2 regions of the Photorhabdus kleinii genome follow, and region 2 is predicted to be linked to the other one. Evidence: predicted binding sites of a transcription regulator. Region 2 holds the regulator's gene; the other holds the start of a gene.
What was found. The regulator Fur, encoded in region 2, represses iron uptake genes when iron is present. The targets are predictions, from matches to a motif close to ATAATAATGAGAACNACTATCAA.
Positions count from the first base shown of each region.

Region 1 (9,264 bases), on a different contig from region 2:
GCACCTCAACGCAGAGAACTGGCTCCATGCCAATCGCCATCTGGTGACAAAAATATTACGTGAGCTATATCACGAAAAATTAATTAATCCTACCTATCATGGACAGCAGCAGTATTCTCTGGCAATAGGTGACTACCAATACCATTTTCAAGCGGAAACTTATCAGCTCGATCATATTGATATTGATGCCGCTTCCGTAACCAAATTCAGGGATAATCAATCTCAACCGCTTGATGCTATTCAACTGATTATTGAGTTGCATCCGCTGTTGGAAATCCCGGAAAAAATGCTGCCGATTTATCTCGACGAGATATCCAGTACGCTCTACGGTCACGCTTTTAAATATCAGTACAACCGACTTACAGCCCAAGATTTAGCTTATGCCGATTATCAAGTCGTTGAAACGACAATGAGTGAAGGCCATCCAGTCTTTATTGCCAATAATGGCCGAATTGGTTTTGATGCCGATGATTATCAGCGTTATGCACCTGAAAGCGCCAGCCCCGTGACTTTAATCTGGATTGCGGTACATAAGAATAAAGCTATTTTCTCGTCATTATCCGATCTCTCATACCAACAATTAATAGAAGAAGAGCTAGGGAAATACCTGCCAGCCCAATTTGAACGCCATCTTAATATGTTGGGATTATGCCCATCAGATTATTATCTGATGCCTATCCATCCCTGGCAGTGGCAGCACCGTATTGCTATCAGCTTTGCGGCAGATATTGCCAATAATCATATTGTTTATCTTGGAGAAGGTCATGATCGCTACCTCGCACAGCAATCTATCCGCACTTTCTTCAATATTACTCAACCGAAGAAGAACTACGTTAAGACTGCCCTCTCCGTGTTGAACATGGGCTTTATGCGCGGGCTCGATCCACACAGCATGGTCACAACCCCATCAGTCAACGAATGGCTCAGTAACTTAGTCCATAATGACAGTTTCTTCCAACAGAAGGGTTTTACCGTACTACGGGAACGTGCCGCTCTCGGTTATTTCAATAACTACTTTGAGTCAGCCATTAAAAAGGACAGTCCACATAAGAAAATGTTGTCAGCACTGTGGCGCGAAAGCCCAATGACGCTGTTGCAGGATAACCAGCGCCTGATGACAATGGCTTCGTTGCTGCATGTCGATTATCAAGGTCATTCCGTCGTCGCAGCTTTGGTAAAGTATTCCGGTTTAAGCGCAGAAGAGTGGGTGTCACGTTATCTCGATGCTTACCTCTCGCCATTACTGCGCTCTTTCTTCACCTATGATCTGGTATTTATGCCACACGGCGAAAACCTGATGTTGGTATTAGATAATAACAGCCCGACAAAAATGTTGATGAAAGATATTGGTGAAGAAGTCGCTATTTTGAATGGTGATCTTCAACTGCCTGAAGAGATTAATTTCCTGCACGTCACTATCGAAGACGACATGAAAATTAACTACATCTTCCTTGATATTTTCGATTGTTTCTTCCGCTACCTAATTCCGCTGTTGCAAAAAGATCTTAATCTACCCGAAGAGCGTTTCTGGTTACTGGTTGCACGCTGTGTCCATAATTATCAGTCACAACATCTGCATCAGATTGAAAAATTCCGCAAGTTCGATCTGTTTAAGCAGGAATTTGTTCGTACTTGCCTGAATCGTCTGCAAATGGCGAACAATCAACAGATGATCGATCTCGACGATCGTGAAAAGAATCTCAAATTCGCCGGAACTTTAGTGAATCCACTATACGCTTTACGCCATGAATACTCGGTTACTTTTCGTCAGGCAGAGCAGCAATAAATAAAAATATCAACATAGATAAATACCAAAAGACTTATATTTGGGGATGTAATGAATAATAAGAAAGTGATGTATCCGTTTTTGCGAAAGGATTCCATGATTAAAAAGACAACCCTTGCAATGACGATACAGTTAGTATTGATGGGAAATAGCTACGCAGTCGCGGAAAGTGCACAGAGCACAAGCGATAAAACCACTGCCCAAAATGACAAGATACTCGTCACCGCTTCACGAGCAGAACATGAAGGGGTGACCGAAGACACCGGGATGTACAATACCACGTCGATGGTCACCGCCACCGGTCTAAACCTCTCGGCGCGTGAAACACCACAGACCGTCAGTGTCGTGACCAAACAACGTATGCTTGACGAAAATCTGGACAGTGTTAATAGCGTCATCGATAGCACAACCGGTATGAGCGTACGCCAGTTTGATAGTGATCGTTTTGGGTTTACTTCTCGTGGCATGTCCATCAATAACATCCTGCGTGATGGGGTTGCTACCTACTACGACACCCGCTTTAACTATGGTGACAATCTTCTGGATGCTGACCTGTTTGATCGTATCGAAGTGGTACGCGGAGCAGCCGGTTTGATGGTTGGCCCGGGCAATCCTTCAGCAGCCGTTAACCTGATTCGTAAACGTCCGACCCGTGATTTCCGTGGCGAATTCTCTGCTGGCGCCGGTTCTTGGGATAAATGGCGCACTGGCCTTGATCTCTCTGGCCCGTTAAATAACAGTGGCAACCTACGCGGGCGTTTCGTTACAGCCTATCAAGCGGCCAACTCCTTTATTGATCGCAATAACAACGAAAGATACCCGTTCTATGGCGTTCTTGAAGCAGATTTGACAGAAAATACCTTGCTGACTATAGGCGTTGATTATCAACGTAACCACACCCGCGGCGGTATGTTTGGTGGTTTGCCAATCTACTTTGCAGACGGCAGCAAAACAGACTATAAACGCAGCGACAGCTACGCACCTGATTGGGCTTTTTCAAAAGTTCGGACCTTCTCTACCTTTACCAGCCTGCAACATAACTTTGACAACGGCTGGAGTGTAAAAGGCACCTTTACTTATGATAATAACGCTCTGGACCAAAAAGTCCTATGGGCAACAAGTTTTCCTGACCGTAGCACCAATATTGGTATGGTGCCAGGTAACATGACACTTATTGATGGCAGCCGCCGCCAGAAGAACTACGATCTACAGGTGAATGGTGACTACCGGTTATTTAACCGTACTCATCATGTCAGCTTCGGCTTAAATCATCAGCAACAAGATTTCCAAAACGATTACTTCAACGCAACTTGTATGCCTAAGGGCAGTTGCACCGGACTGGGTGACTTCACCTCTCCTGGCTGGCAATATCCTGAACCAGAGTGGAGTAATACGCGAACTTATGGCTCAAAAGGGCGTAATGAACAGACCGCAGGTTATGCAGTCACTCAGATTTCTCTGGCAGATCCGCTGACCTTGATCCTCGGCGGCCGGGTAACCAGTTGGCAAACACGCGGTGATAATTTCAATACTCCACAGAATGCCAGCTACAGTGACGAATTTGTTCCTTATGGTGGGTTGATCTACAACATTACTCAAGACCTGTCGATTTACACCAGTTACACCGAAATATTCAACCCGGAAAGCCACCGTGACCGCAATAATAAATTGCTTGCCCCAGTGTCCGGACAAAACTATGAAGTAGGCCTAAAAGGTGTTGCCTTCGATAACAGCCTTGATTACTCACTGGCAGTCTTTGAAATCCGTCAAGATAACCTGCCATTAGTAGATAACAATGCACCGAGACTACCGGATCTCTCCATTCCTCGTTATACAGTGGATGGCACCAAAACTCGCGGGTTTGAAGCAGAAATCAGTGGTCAACTGACAGATAACTGGCGTTTTTATACTGGTTACACGCAATTCCGCGCAACAGATCCTAATGGTGTACGAATCAATACCAATACGCCAAACAGGTTGTTTAAACTGTTTACCACCTACACCCTGCCAGGTGCGATGAGTAATCTGACCATCGGTGGTGGTGTTAACTGGCAGGATAAAACCTGGTTAACCGTTGATGGGCCTGGGAAAACATCAATGCAAGCGAAGCAAGACAGTTTCGCGGTGGTTAACCTGATGAGCCGTTATCAATTCACACCGGATCTCTCTTTGACGGTTAACCTGAATAACGTCTTTGATAAGACCTACTACACCCAGTTCGGCCAATATTCTCAGTATTACTATGGCGCACCTCGCAATATTGAAGCGATCTTGCGTTATAAGTTCTGAGTTTAAAGTCATAATGACACTGCGGACGGCAAACCTTATGTTTCTATTTATTTGAGGAAAACAAAAAATGAAATTGAAGCGTTACAAAGGGTTTGCCGTATTGGTGCTGTTGGTCAGTCTGCTGGCTGGCTGTGATAAGCCAGCCAGAACAGACAATATATCGTCAGACAAGCCCGGTTATCCTAAAGAAATAACTACCGCATTGGGTACAGCGGTGATTCCACATCAACCCCAACGTGTTGTTGCCTTGGGTGCAGGAGCGGAAGATATCGTACTGGATCTAGGCATCGTTCCTGTCGGTATCGAATCCCACCGTTGGGGCGGGGATGAACAGGGCTATCTGCCGTGGTTTAAACAAGCGATACAACAGCGTGGCGAGACTTTGCCAACTGTGATAGATATGTACCCCGAATTAGACATTGAGAAGGTAATTCGTCTCAAACCGGATCTGATTGTGGCAACCCAATCAGGCATCACCCAAGAAATTTATGACCATTTATCATATTTCGCCCCAGTGATCGCTTATCCATCTGCCCCTTGGCTCACGACACCACAACAGCAGATTGAATTAATTGCTCGTGCGCTAGATAAACAGCCGCAAGGAGAGCAACTCGCTACTGAACTGGATGCCATATTACGCGAATCAGGTAATACCATCCCGTGTATCAGTGGCTACACTTTCGCCTATATCAAAGCGGGTATCAGCAGTAACATGCTATCGGTATACGTCAAAGGCGATCCACGCGTCGATACCTTAGTCCATCTTGGTTTAACGCTACTGCCATCGGTCAGCACACTGGCCGATCCCTTCGGCAGTTTCGCCGCCAATATTGGACTGGAAAATGCGGATTATCTTAATGGCGCTGATATCTTAATAACCTGGTTCAATAATGAACAAGAACGTAAAGCAGTGGAAGCACAGCCGTTATTTCAATCCATCCGAGCTGTACACCAGGGAGGTTATATTCCGCTAACCGATCAATCATTGGTCGTTGCTATGTCTTACGGTACACCGCTTAGTTTGCGCTGGGGTTTATCACAATTTATGCCGATTCTGGCAGAGGCAATTAAATCATCATGACAAATCCTAAACGCCGATCCCTACTGCTGCTTGGCTTAGGTCTCATGATACTGCTGACCCTCATTTGTATTATTGCCAGCCTGAGTCTGGGCGCAAAAATGTTACCACTATCAACCATATGGCATCACTATTGGTTAGGTGACAGCGGTAGCTATAGCGATCTGGTCATCAATGCCCGCAAACCACGTACGTTAATTGGCATCATGGCCGGTGCAGCACTGGCGCTTTCCGGTGCCGTAACACAGGGATTGCTGCGTAATCCACTCGCCGAACCGGGTTTACTGGGTGTTAACGCTGGTGCTGCTGCGGTGGTCGTCAGTTTCTCTTTCATACCCATACTGAATGAACTTCCACGCTTCTGGACAGCATTTATTGGCGCAAGTCTAGCTACATTGCTGTTCTACCTGCTCAGTGGAGGACAACGTAATAGCAATCCAGCACGCATGGTATTGACTGGTGCTGCCATTAACGCCTGTCTATTTGCTTTTGTGCAAGGTTTCGTATTAATGAATGCGCATGTACTGGATAGTTACCGCTTCTGGACTATTGGATCGCTTAGCGCAATGTCTCTGGCAGAAGCGAGTTCACTGATACCCTATCTATTATTCGCCTTGATATTGACTCTTTCACTCGGCGCTTCCCTGAATGTGATGGTGTTTGGTGAAAGCATCGCCAGTTCACTTGGCGCCAATATTGCCCGCACCCGCGTGTTGTCGCTTATTACTGCTACTATGCTGGCGGCAGTGGCTACCGCTATGGCAGGCCCCATTGCCTTTATTGGCTTGGCTGCCCCCCACTTGATGCGGGCTTTAGTTGGCAGCGATTTCCGCTGGCTACTACCCTATTGTCTATTCGCCGGGCCTTGCCTGTTGCTCACTTCCGATATACTGGCGCGGTTGGTGATAGCACCCGGGGAGATCATGGTGGGAATTATCACCGCAGGAATCGGTGGACCGTTGCTCTATCTGGTTATTAAAACCTATCGTGGAGTTAATTATGTCGCAGATTAACCTATCCAGACCGGCAAAAATTCGAACCTTCATGTTGGGAACTGCTGTTTTTCTTGTACCTCCACAACGGACCCAAAGAGCCATCTTATTGATATTGTTACTGCTTGCAGTGCTATTTTATCTCTCTCTAGCACTGGGTAAGCAAGGTATCGATAACCCCTGGCTAGCAACTTCAACTCCTTATCAGGAATTTATTCTCACACAGCTACGTTTACCCCGCGCATTAGTGGCTATCGGGGCGGGCGCAACACTGGCACTCTCAGGTTCACTTTTTCAACTAACAACCCGTAACGCACTCGGTAGCCCCGATATTATCGGCGTGAATGCCGGTGCTGCCGCAGGGATCGTCACCACACTGATCATCTGGCCTAGCGTTTTCCCCGTTGCTTTAGGTGCGCTGCTAGGAGCCAGCTTCGCAGTACTACTGGTATACGCAGGAAACATTAGCGCCTCCGGACAAATGCAAACAACCAGGATTGTCATCTCTGGAATTGCTATCGCCGCCCTTTGTATGGCATTTGTTAATTTTGCTATCTCGAATGTGCGCCTTGAGCAGGCGCAACAACTTGCTTCGCTGCTGCACGGTAGCCTCGCCAACCGGCGCTGGCAAGATGTTGGGTTAATTTATGGAACGATGATACTGTTTGTTCCGCTTCTGCTCTGGCTAGGACGGCAATTGAACTACGTTAATCTGGGCTATGAAGTTGCTAATACGCTCGGTGTACCAGTACGTATCATTCAGCTTATGAGTTTGTCACTGGCGGTCATACTGGCCTCAATGGCGGTACTGGTTGTCGGGCCGGTGGCTTTTATCGCACTTTCTGCTCCACAAATCGCCCGCCGCTTGGTACGGGCCAAAGGCACTGCGCTGTTCTGCTCAGCACTGGTGGGAGCATTACTACTGCTCGCTTCCGATTTAATGACTTTGCTACTTCCTACTTCGGCACGTCTGCCAATAGGAGTTATCACCGCAGGGGTAGGCGGTGTCTATTTGATGTATTTGCTGTACGCTGAATTAAGGAGAACAAAGTCATGTCATTCGATATGAATTCCTCAACCACCGCCTCACGACTAACAGCCCAAGCGCTTTCGCTAGCATACGGCAAGAAAACGATTGTTGAGTGTCTGGATATTTCTATTCGTGATGGTGAATTCAGCGTCATCATTGGCCCAAATGGTTGTGGAAAATCGACACTACTACGCGCCATTAGCCGAGGTATAACTCCACAGCATGGCGAAATCCTGCTTGATGGGAACAATATTCAACATTACAAACCGAAAACGGTAGCACGTGAGCTATCTCTGTTAACACAAGGGGCAATCATCACCGAAGCGTTGACCGTATACGATTTGGTTTCACGTGGGCGTTACGCTCATCAATCCTTTTTACGACAGTGGTCAGCAGAAGATGAGCGAGCAGTTAACGACGCTTTACATGCGGTCGAACTCCAGGAGATGTCGCAACGGTTAGTGAATGAGCTTTCCGGTGGTCAGCGCCAACGCGCTTGGTTTGCTATGACATTGGCACAACAAACACCCATTGTACTGTTAGATGAACCAACCACTTATCTGGACATCACCCATCAGATTGAAATGCTCGATCTTTGTCAACGTTTACATTTACAGGGAAAAACGTTGGTGCTGGTACTACACGATATTAACCTGGCACTACGTTACGCCTCACATTTAATCATGATGAAAAATGGCAAAATTTACGCCGAAGGTGTGCCAGAAGAGATTATCAATGAGCAGAGTATCGCTGATGTGTTTGGTCTAGCCTGCCGTATTATTTGCGATCCAGAATCTGGTAAGCCTTTAATTATCCCAAGATACAATCCTATCTGAACGGGAAATGAGCTGCCTATACCCTATGGATTTCAAGATGGATCGCGACGGCAAGGGAGCGAATCCCCGGGAGCATAGCGAACTATGTGACCGGGGTGAGCGAGTGCAGCCAACAGAAAGAGGCAACTTGAAAGATAACAGGTATATAGTTTTGTCGTATTAACAAGCAAGCAATATAGGCGCTCAAAATATTTACCACTTGATAATAACAATGATAATAATAATAATTATCATAATTATATTTACAATGATTAGTCATATGTAAGATACTACAATCAGGTGGTATGAACATGTAAGCAGGGAGTTGGTGGTGTCAGAGACAAAGCATTCAATTACACCTTTAACCACAGTGGTAATTGAAGATATCATTCAGTTATTTGAACAAACGTTTAGCCATTTTTCTTCCACCATGAGAATAAATGCAGATAATATCCCTACTAATAGCATGAATTTCCCTCAGTGGTCAGACACAAGGAAATTTCCAGTATTAATTCAGCGCTATCAAGATGAATATTACGGTGACAATGATATAAAACCTAACCAGAAAGCCCTATATTCCTTATGGGCACAATGGTATTTTGGTTTAGTTATTCCCCCAATGATGTTAATGTTGCTGGAATATCCACAAGCAGTGGATACCCATTACAATCTTTTTCAGGTTGAATTCCATGATAGCGGTAGGCCAGATATTTTTTACTATAATTTGACCTGGCTGAATGAGGCTCCTTCATCATTACTCCATCGCCACTATTCTCTCTTGGAGCGCCATATTATTCCCGTATGCGAAAAGATTGAATCATATCAAGGGATAAATAGACGTCTCCTGTGGAATAATATTGGTTATCTTATGTATTGGTATCTTGCAGAATTCAGCACAAGAATAAATAGCAAGTTATATCAAGAAATTATAAATGGTCTTTTTATGGAACCACAATTACCTGATGGTAGAGATAACCCCCTTTACCGTACTGTTATTTTACGGCATAACAATATGCAACGTCGCAGTTGTTGCCAGAGAAATAAACTACCTGGCGTCGGTAATTGCCATGATTGCCCTTTGGAATCCAAAGTAGAAAACAAACATTAACATTCTATTCTATAATTTTTTATCTGCTTAGGTAGAAAGAGATTATTATGATTTAATCGCGCTATTATTCAACAGTTATTTACTCTAACCCAATATTACACATAATAAAATCAATTATGTTGGGAAATAACCAAATTATAACCTATATATGAGATAAAAAGGATAT
Region 1 covers NZ_JAJAFY010000010.1:7,420-16,683, forward strand. The annotation lists gene LG003_RS07720 (IucA/IucC family protein) at 1-1,786, shown strand, start outside; gene LG003_RS07725 (TonB-dependent siderophore receptor) at 1,838-4,075, shown strand; gene LG003_RS07730 (iron-siderophore ABC transporter substrate-binding protein) at 4,143-5,156, shown strand; gene LG003_RS07735 (FecCD family ABC transporter permease) at 5,153-6,166, shown strand; gene LG003_RS07740 (FecCD family ABC transporter permease) at 6,153-7,214, shown strand; gene LG003_RS07745 (ABC transporter ATP-binding protein) at 7,199-8,011, shown strand; gene fhuF (siderophore-iron reductase FhuF) at 8,322-9,098, shown strand.
Region 1: a site for Fur is predicted at 8,229-8,251, ahead of fhuF (siderophore-iron reductase FhuF). Genes of this name have one in related genera too.

Region 2 (9,264 bases):
AGAGCGCTCCTGGTCAACCCAACTATTCTGATCCTTGATGAAGCCACCTCAGCATTGGACTATGAATCCGAAGCGGCAATCATGGCAAATATGGACGAAATATGCCGTAACAGAACAGTGATCAGTATTGCTCATAGGCTCAATACAATTCGCCACGCGGATAAAATCTGTGTGTTAGATCAGGGGCAAATTATCGAATTTGACTCGCATGACCAATTGCTCCAGCAAGATGGCTTATACGCGCATCTGTGGCATCAACAAGTTGGCGAAAATTAAATGACAATTCAGCCAACTCTTAACAAAGACGGAATAAGTTTTGGCTGAAATTATTTTTTATTTTACTTGTTTGTTCAAAAAAAATAATTCAATGTAATTAACTTATTTAAATTGTTACAATAAGTTATTAAGATGTTAGACAATGAAATATCTTGATACATCTTAATTTTTAAGTTGGAGAATTCTTATGGACAGGAATCCAGTTTCTTTAAGCGTGTTAGTATTTTCAGGAGGATCTCTGACTTCTATTACTGGCCCAATAGAAATTTTAACCACTGCTGCTCGTTTAGCCGGAGCGCCGGAGCCAGAAATCAATATTGTCACACAGGATAATCAGGATGCTGTCGGGATGGGGGGTATTCGGCTAAAACCCAATAAACTCATAGGAGAAATAAAACAAACAGATATTGTCCTGGTGGGTTCAATTGGGGCCCCTTATTACGATTTCGATTTTTGTACTCAAGAAACCTTAGATTGGCTCCAAATGATGGAAGAAAAAAATGTTCCTATCGTCTCCGTTTGTACAGGTTCTTTTGTATTGGCTAAAGCTAATTTACTCAATAACCGCAAAGCCACCACACACTGGCTATTTACCAAATTATTCAAGGACATGTTTCCGCAAGTACAATTACATTCAGAAATAAAAGTCACCAGCGATAACAATATTTTTTGTACTTCTGGCACCTATGAATACAACGATGTCATGATGCATATTATTGAACAGATATATGGTCAAAATACTAGGGAAACCTGTAGTCAGCTCATATTTGGTAATATGGAAGGTCTCCCCTCTCATACTCTCGCAAGTTTTGTACCCTATCGCCAACATTCAGATACATTAATCCACAAACTACAAGACTGGATGCATTCTGCCCCATCAGACAGATTATCAGTTGGCAATTTGGCCGATAAAATTCATCTGTGTGAAAGACAGATGAAGCGGCGCTTTAAGACTGCAACCGGCCAGACACCTATTCAATATATCCAACAGATTCGACTATCTCTGGCGAAATGCCGGTTAGAAAAATCGAATAAGACCATAGAAGAAATCAGCCATGAAGTTGGCTATGAAGATACTCGCTATTTCAGAGAGTTATTCAAGAAACTTAATGGGTTAACACCAATAGAGTACCGTAGAAAATACCAACACCGCTAAAACGGAAACTCAACCACAATCCTTTACAGATAAGCAATGACGCCGCTTTTATCTTTGTCAGGCAGTAGCGATACACTAGAAGCTGGGGTATCATGGCGTGCTATATTTTATGGTATACGCCCTTTACTAATTGAATTTATGGCAAAAGAACAAATGGATCGCACCACTCTGGATTTGTTCGCAAATGAACGCAGACCGGGGCGCCCAAAAACCAACCCACTTTCCAGGGATGAACAACTCAGAGTCAACAAGCGTAACCAACTTCGCCGTGATAAGGTGCGCGGTCTGCGTCGTGTGGAGCTGAAAATAAATGCTGATGCAGTAGATGCGCTTAACTTTCTTGCACAGCAACGCAACATCAGCCGCAGTGAACTCATCGAGCAAATTTTGCTGGCCCAGTTAGCAGAAAGTAACATCACGACTTGATAGCATTGAAGGCACGAAATCACACAAATTTGACAGAATTGTCCTGACTGTTTAGTCAGAATAGGATTTTGTTTTTTTATTAATACAATCAGAGCCTTTTCTACTGATTTTTAACATTTTATACGTATATCTCATACAGAAATACACAAATAAAACAAGAGGTTATATTATCCTATGGCAATTATAGGTATATTTTTTGGCAGCGATACCGGCAACACAGAAAATATTGCCAAAAAGATCCAAAAAATTCTGGGTTCCGACATTGCAGAAGTTCATGATATTGCCAAGAGCAGCAAAGAAGATATCGAACAGTTCGATATTCTGCTGCTCGGCATCCCTACCTGGTACTACGGTGAAGCACAGTGTGACTGGGATGATTTCTTTCCTACTCTGGAAGAGATCGATTTTGAAGGGAAGTTGGTCGCCCTTTTTGGTTGTGGTGATCAAGAAGATTACGCGGAATATTTCTGCGATGCTATGGGAACTATCCGTGACATTATTGAACCCCGCGGCGCCATTATTGTTGGTCATTGGTCAACCGAGGGCTATCACTTCGAAGAATCAAAAGGTCTGGCTGATGATAGCCATTTTATTGGGCTTGCTATTGATGAAGACCGCCAACCAGAATTAACAGAAGAGCGTGTTAATGCCTGGACTAAACAGATCTACGAAGAGCTGAGTTTGTCAGAAATTCTTGCAGGATAGCGGCCTATCCCAGTAAGCGTAATTGGTGCAGGCCATTTCTTATCAATAGTGAACCCACGGTAGGTGAGAAGTGACTCGCTTCACTCGCACCTGTGGGATCGCATTCAAAGGCTATTACTTTTGTCAGAACACTGCTTAAATCCGCTTTTCACTACGAAGAATGGCAAAAAACAGCCTAAGTATGATAAATAGTAAGGTTATTCCTGCGTTTTATAAACGATTATTCTGGCAAAATGTATAATGAAAGTTAAGGTTAACGTGGTTTTCATTTTCATTAGCCATGCCTATAATCATAATCTGATAACTAACTGGTACTTTTTGAAGTATCACTAAGTTCACTTTACTGAGTAACAGGACTGAATCCGCATGACCGACAACAATAAGGCATTAAAAGATGCTGGACTTAAAGTTACACTTCCTCGTCTGAAAATATTGGAAGTGTTACAGGAGCCTGAATACCACCATGTCAGTGCGGAAGATCTCTACAAAAAACTGATTGATAACGGTGAAGAGATTGGACTTGCTACTGTCTACCGCGTGTTGAATCAGTTTGATGATGCCGGTATTGTCACCCGTCATAACTTTGAGGGTGGCAAATCGGTTTTTGAACTCACTCAACAACAACACCACGACCATTTAATCTGCCTGGACTGTGGTAAAGTCATTGAATTCAGTGACAAATATATCGAAAGACGCCAGAAGAACATTGCTGAGCGTTATGGGATTAAGCTTTCAAACCACAGTCTTTATTTATATGGTCACTGCTCTGCCGGTAATTGCCGCGAAGATAGTAGTGCACATGATGAGAAATAATTCACGCCTGAACCGCTAATTTTTTATCTACCTAGAGAGGGGAACCCATCAGGGTTCCCCTCTTACTACAACATTATCATGCCTTTACGTTATCAATTCGACTATAACGTTTACCATCCGGGCTGACAGAACGGATCAACACATCACCCCTCACTCTTGGGCGTTTATGGTTGTTATAAACTTCCCAGTTACGACCGCCATCAGTCGAATACTGGATTACCAATCCAGGCAGAGCAACATTAGCCCGCAAGATACCCCGTTTTACCTTAGCCCCCGGAACCGGCAGACGATAAGCAATACCTGCTTTATCCAGTTTACTAAGTTCACGTTGCCCTATCAGGTTAGCGAATCGAGTCCAGTCGCGATTAAGCGCATCTATATCGACTTTATACGTTTCTCCACGCTTATATACCTGGCCCGGAACATAATCCAGCTCCCAACCGGCCCGGTGCCATGCCCGTTCTGCCAGCGGTAACAAGCGCGGATAAATCATATATTCCATCTGTTCATCAGTCCGAACCGTTTCACTCCATCCTTGACCTGAAAGCCCATAAGCGCCCGGCCACGGTTTATCACTTTTCGCACGGAATGCATTACCATCACGGTCAATGGAAGTTTCAGCATTTTGAGGTATGTTATTGGGTGCAAAACTAAAGATCTTAGCTTCATCGTTAAAACGAGCCGCCCAATAATAGCCACGCTCCTGTGGATGAACTTCATATGGCATATCCAGATAAATATAATCTGGGCTAGATATCACCACTTCATAGCCCTTATTTGCCCAATCATTGACTGAATCAAAGCCGCCATCGTAGAGAGCGTCCCAGAAATTCACCCCAACGCGTTTGGTGGCAAAATCTTTAGCGCTGCCAACATGTTTAAAACCATCCTGCCACGCCTGCATCCTTTCAATGCCATTAGCATTCACAATTTTGCTCACTTCAATTGCGAAGTCGCTGGCAAGATAATCAATGTCTTTCACAACACCCTGTTCTATCAACTTCTGACAAATCTGAGATTTAGCCCACGGTTTATCTTCCGCATTTTTATCAATAATGCCCTTACCCGGTACGATAGGACCATTTTTATCCTGGAATCCGTCTCCCAAACGGATATTCTTCGCTTCATCTCCCCCGAAATGCCAAGTCTCCAATGGTGAGCCCGCTGCTTTATGCATAGCGGCAATTTCACCAATGACTTTCTCAACAAACCGTTTTGAAGAATCCATACATGGGTTCAAATAACTGCGACGATCATAGAGCTGAACCGATGTTGCTCTGGTGGTATCCGTTGGATCGAGCAAACGATATTCATTCGCCCCTTTCACATTCCCCTGAGCGATTAATTTCTTATAGCGGGCTTCCATAGAAACAACGGCGGCCCGAGCATGGGCTGGCATATCAATTTCAGGAATAACGTCGATATAACGGGCTTTGGCATATTTCAAAATATCAATGTAATCTTGACGGCTGAAATATCCGCTACCCATGTTGTTGTTATCGGGGCCTGAACCCAGTTGTGGTAACAAACATTTAGTTTCACTTAAATCATGACACCGCTGGCTGCCAACTTCCGTCAACTCAGGTAATCCAGGAATTTCCAAACGCCAACCTTCATCATCAGACAGATGAATATGGAATTTATTCAGCTTGTAACTTGCCATTTGGTCAAGCAAACGCAGAACAGCCTGTTTACTGTGGAAATTACGCCCTACATCAAGGAGAACCCCGCGATACTCAAAGCGGGGCGCATCTTTTGCCGTCAAAGTAGCAATCTTCCTATCGCCATCAACAGGAATTAATGACAACAGAGATTGAAGACCGTAAAACACTCCTGATTGGTCAAAAGCAACAATTTGTGCCCCATGTTGGGTAACATTTAGACGGTAAGCCCCTTTAACCTGCAAATCACCAGTAAAATCTGAAGAGACAATCTGGGTCGCAACGAGATAGCCACTATTCTCTAATTTAATGCCTTGATCAGTAAAACGTTTTCTGACAAGAATAACTGCCTCGTCATTTAAACCACCTAATTCCAGTCTCACCCCACCAGATAAATCAGCATCCCCGGTAAAAATCTGAACCTCTTTTGGTGTCGGGATAATTTGCCCACGCAACTTTTTTGATCCAACCTTTTTGACCTGCAAATTCTTCATATAACGATTTTCAGGTGTCATCAAAATATTATTATCTGTCTGTGTGCGTTTCCATTGATCACCGGTGAAAGCAGATAAGAATTGACTTAGATCTTCTGTATCTGTACTAACAAGCACTTTAGGTTTCGCATCACCCGACGTTGCATACCAGCGAGGTAGAAAATCAGTGCTGTAAATCTGCCAGTATTCTCCAATAAACGGCAGTTTTACCTGCTCATTAGCTTTAATACCGGTGAATTTTTCGGTCGGTTCCAGTCTATGTAAATCGCCCGTGATACGCGTGACTTTGAACTGTTCATTATCTACGCTCAGGACTTGGCGAATACTGTGGAAATAAATCGCCCAGTCAACAGAGTCAATCGCCTGATTACCATTGGTTAAAGTAATATCCACTCGATTACATTTAGCCCAGTCAGCCCCCAGCATTGCACAGTTAACGCCGTGATCTCCCGCCTGATTATCAACGACCTTATAATTAACTTTTAATTGACTCAGTGCATCAACCACTTGCTGCGCTGTTTGGTAAGCATACACAGAACCCATAAGTCCAACTGTTGCAGTCAGTGCTGCTAATGTATGCAATTTAAATTTCTTCATTATTACCTCTTTCAAACACAAACGTTATGTAAGGTAAGCCGCTGCTCAGAAGCACTAAGAACAGCAGCAACGAGCCATGAGAAGACAATAAACGGCATGATGACGTTGAATTTAATCGCTTTCTCGTTTTGGAAAAAAATACCAATCTTTACGCCATATGTAACCATAAAATTACTGCCAAAAATGTAAATCGATTTATAAAATAAAAAACATTACATTAAGAAATAAAATTAAAATCATCTAATCAACATCTATGAAGATTATTTTTCGCACCACAAATTATCAATAGTGAAAAAAGGATTTTTTGTAAAACATGACAGAGAACACATTAAAAAGGAACGAGATAAAAGTTATATACCTCATTGATATAAAAATATAAAATAATACAAAAACGAAAGAGTAACAATATAAAAAACATACTGAAAAATAGATTGATTAATACAAATACTTTCCAACTAAAATAGATGTAAAACTATTTACCAATGATAATATTTAAAAAAATAAACTACCAATTGTGATTTGTTTTTCTATTATAGAAAACAGTTAAATAACACGAGTTTAACTGAATAAAAAAATATGATGATTGAGATATAATTAATATATAGAAAATACCGGGATATTACTAATACGATTTTATCCCGGTGAAATCATTATCTGTTTTTAAATACAATCTATAAAACCTACACTTACTTAAATTCAAAGCTCTTCACGAACAGCAAGACCTAAGTTTTGCAACATTGGCGCATTCTCACATGCAATATAGAATACTTCATCAATAGCACCACTATTAACATGTTGATGCCATGCCCATACAGGAACATATATCGCATCACCGGCTTTCCATGAAATATGTTGTTCACCAATGAGTGAATACCCCTCCCCATTAACGATATATATTATGGTTTCATAACTATGTCTGTGTTTACGGGTCGATTGTCCAGGTTGTAACCCTCCCAGAGTCATACTGAGAACTTTACTGGGTAAATTAACCATAGCCACTTTATGGCGCCTTTCATTTGAGAAATTCAAATCTTGACTCACTTCAGAGTTCAATACATTTTCATGAATCAATTGAGTAGGCTTATCTTCAATTAATTCTCCGGGAACTTTACCAAAGTCTCCAGATGAGAAAAACGTTTTTTTCACTATAATTACCTCTAATATTGTAGTTTATTGTAAAATTTGTATTTTCTAACTATCTTGAAATAATACTCAACATATTTTATCTTAGTTATCATTTCTGCCTATCTTCTCTAATTATCCTAGCAATACCATGTCATATGTCCGTGATTTCTGACAAACGCACAAGAAGTGCCATCAAAATTACCGATAAGTTTTTTTTATAATATTAACTGCATCATTCTGCGTAATAACAGTGGTGGTTGAACTATATTATCGTTCTATACACCCAACCACCCTTTCCACAAGCACGCTTTTCTTAATGTGCTAACACCAAACCCCGATAATATTTCGATTGTTCGCTGATTTTTTATATGCGCAACAAATGTATTAGTCAACCATCAATGCTTTGTGATGACCATTATATTAGTCCTATATACCCGTTATCTTTCAAGTTGCCTCTTGAAATCCATAGGGTATAGATATTACCAAAAGGGCTGTTACCTGCCATAAAAACATCCGCCTTAACCATCATATTGTGATCCCTGTTTCATTAGCGTTAATATCTTCATCCCAGAAAATCATCCCTTTACTTACCTACCGATAATTTTATCCAATATTGAACCTATGTTGTCAGGAACCCTATCACCTCTCCAGGCAATATATTGGTCAGGACGCACTAAAAGGAGCCTGGTTTGATATAATTGCCAAGCATCATGACCGGGAAGATCAACAATCTTGACCGGAATTTTACGTTGATATGCCTGAGCTAATAATTCAGATATATCTGGAAAATGAGATCCTACCCGAAGCAAACTAAACCCGGAGCCTAAAATATCGAACAGAGATACCCTAGTGCCAGGAATAGGTGTGAGCCATAAGTGCGGCAATCTCCCTCCGGGTACACTACTTGGTTTATAATTAAGCCAATCATCATCCGGTACCGGATCGCTATTAATAATATGAGGAGAACTATCATATCGGGCACCAAGTTCCACTCCGATAGAAGTAAATTGACAGCGAAAATGACTTAGCTCAGTATTAATCTTTTCACGCGCCAGCTCACCCGCATAATCCGCATCTTCCAAATTTGCAGGCACATATAGTGATGCTGTCTGCCGGGTATAAGAACGAGCAACGGCAGTATTTCTCCATGCAATTGGACGACGCTCGCTTTCATAAGAATCCATTAACGCATCACCTGCCCAACCATTTATAGACGCAACAATTTTCCAAGCTAAATTGCTAGCATCGTCGATCCCCGTATGCATGCCAAAACCACCGGTGGGAGCAAATAAGTGAATAGAATCTCCTGCTAAATATACCCTACCCTCAGAATATTTATCAGCAACGAGAGCAACACCGCCTTTCCATATCGTATTGCCAAGGACTAATACCTCAACATCTGTACCTATTCCTGCCTGCGCTATGCGAACGACTTCCAAATCATCAATAACTTTCCCATCCTTACTCTGGGTCACAAATAAAAAATCATCTTCACCGTCCAGGCAGATAAATAACATATTTTCCCTAGGTGAGACAATATTGTACATCCAGGATTTTTTGTCTCGTAATAATCCTCGGTGAATTCCAGGAACACGGATATAACTGGAAACCATTCCACCCGTTAGAAAACCTGCCTTAGCTTCAACGGTTCCTTCGTAAACTATACCAAGTTTAGATCGTACAAAGCTCTGTCCACCATCACACCCAACCATATATGCCGCTTGCCAGACTTCATCAGCATACTTTCCATCAATATGCTCCGCATAAAGTTTTACTTCGTCTTTATATTGGACAAAATCTTTAACGCGCCAGCCATATCTCATTGTGATATTTGGACGACTCTTTGCATGTTGTAGCAGGAACCTTTCAACATACATTTGATTTACACGTATTATTGGTTCTGGAACGGGATCTGTCGAAGCCGCATTTTCGCGCATAGACATTTTCTCCATTTCCGACGGTAACGTAATCCGTGCAAGCTCCCATCCATTAAACTTGGTAAAATATGATA
Region 2 covers NZ_JAJAFY010000016.1:9,576-18,839, forward strand. The annotation lists gene LG003_RS10055 (type I secretion system permease/ATPase) at 1-276, shown strand, start outside; gene LG003_RS10060 (GlxA family transcriptional regulator) at 464-1,432, shown strand; gene ybfE (LexA regulated protein) at 1,571-1,858, shown strand; gene fldA (flavodoxin FldA) at 2,033-2,563, shown strand; gene fur (ferric iron uptake transcriptional regulator) at 2,930-3,376, shown strand; gene LG003_RS10080 (beta-N-acetylhexosaminidase) at 3,453-6,128, opposite strand; gene LG003_RS10085 (cupin domain-containing protein) at 6,825-7,274, opposite strand; gene LG003_RS10090 (FAD-dependent oxidoreductase) at 7,841-9,264, opposite strand, start outside.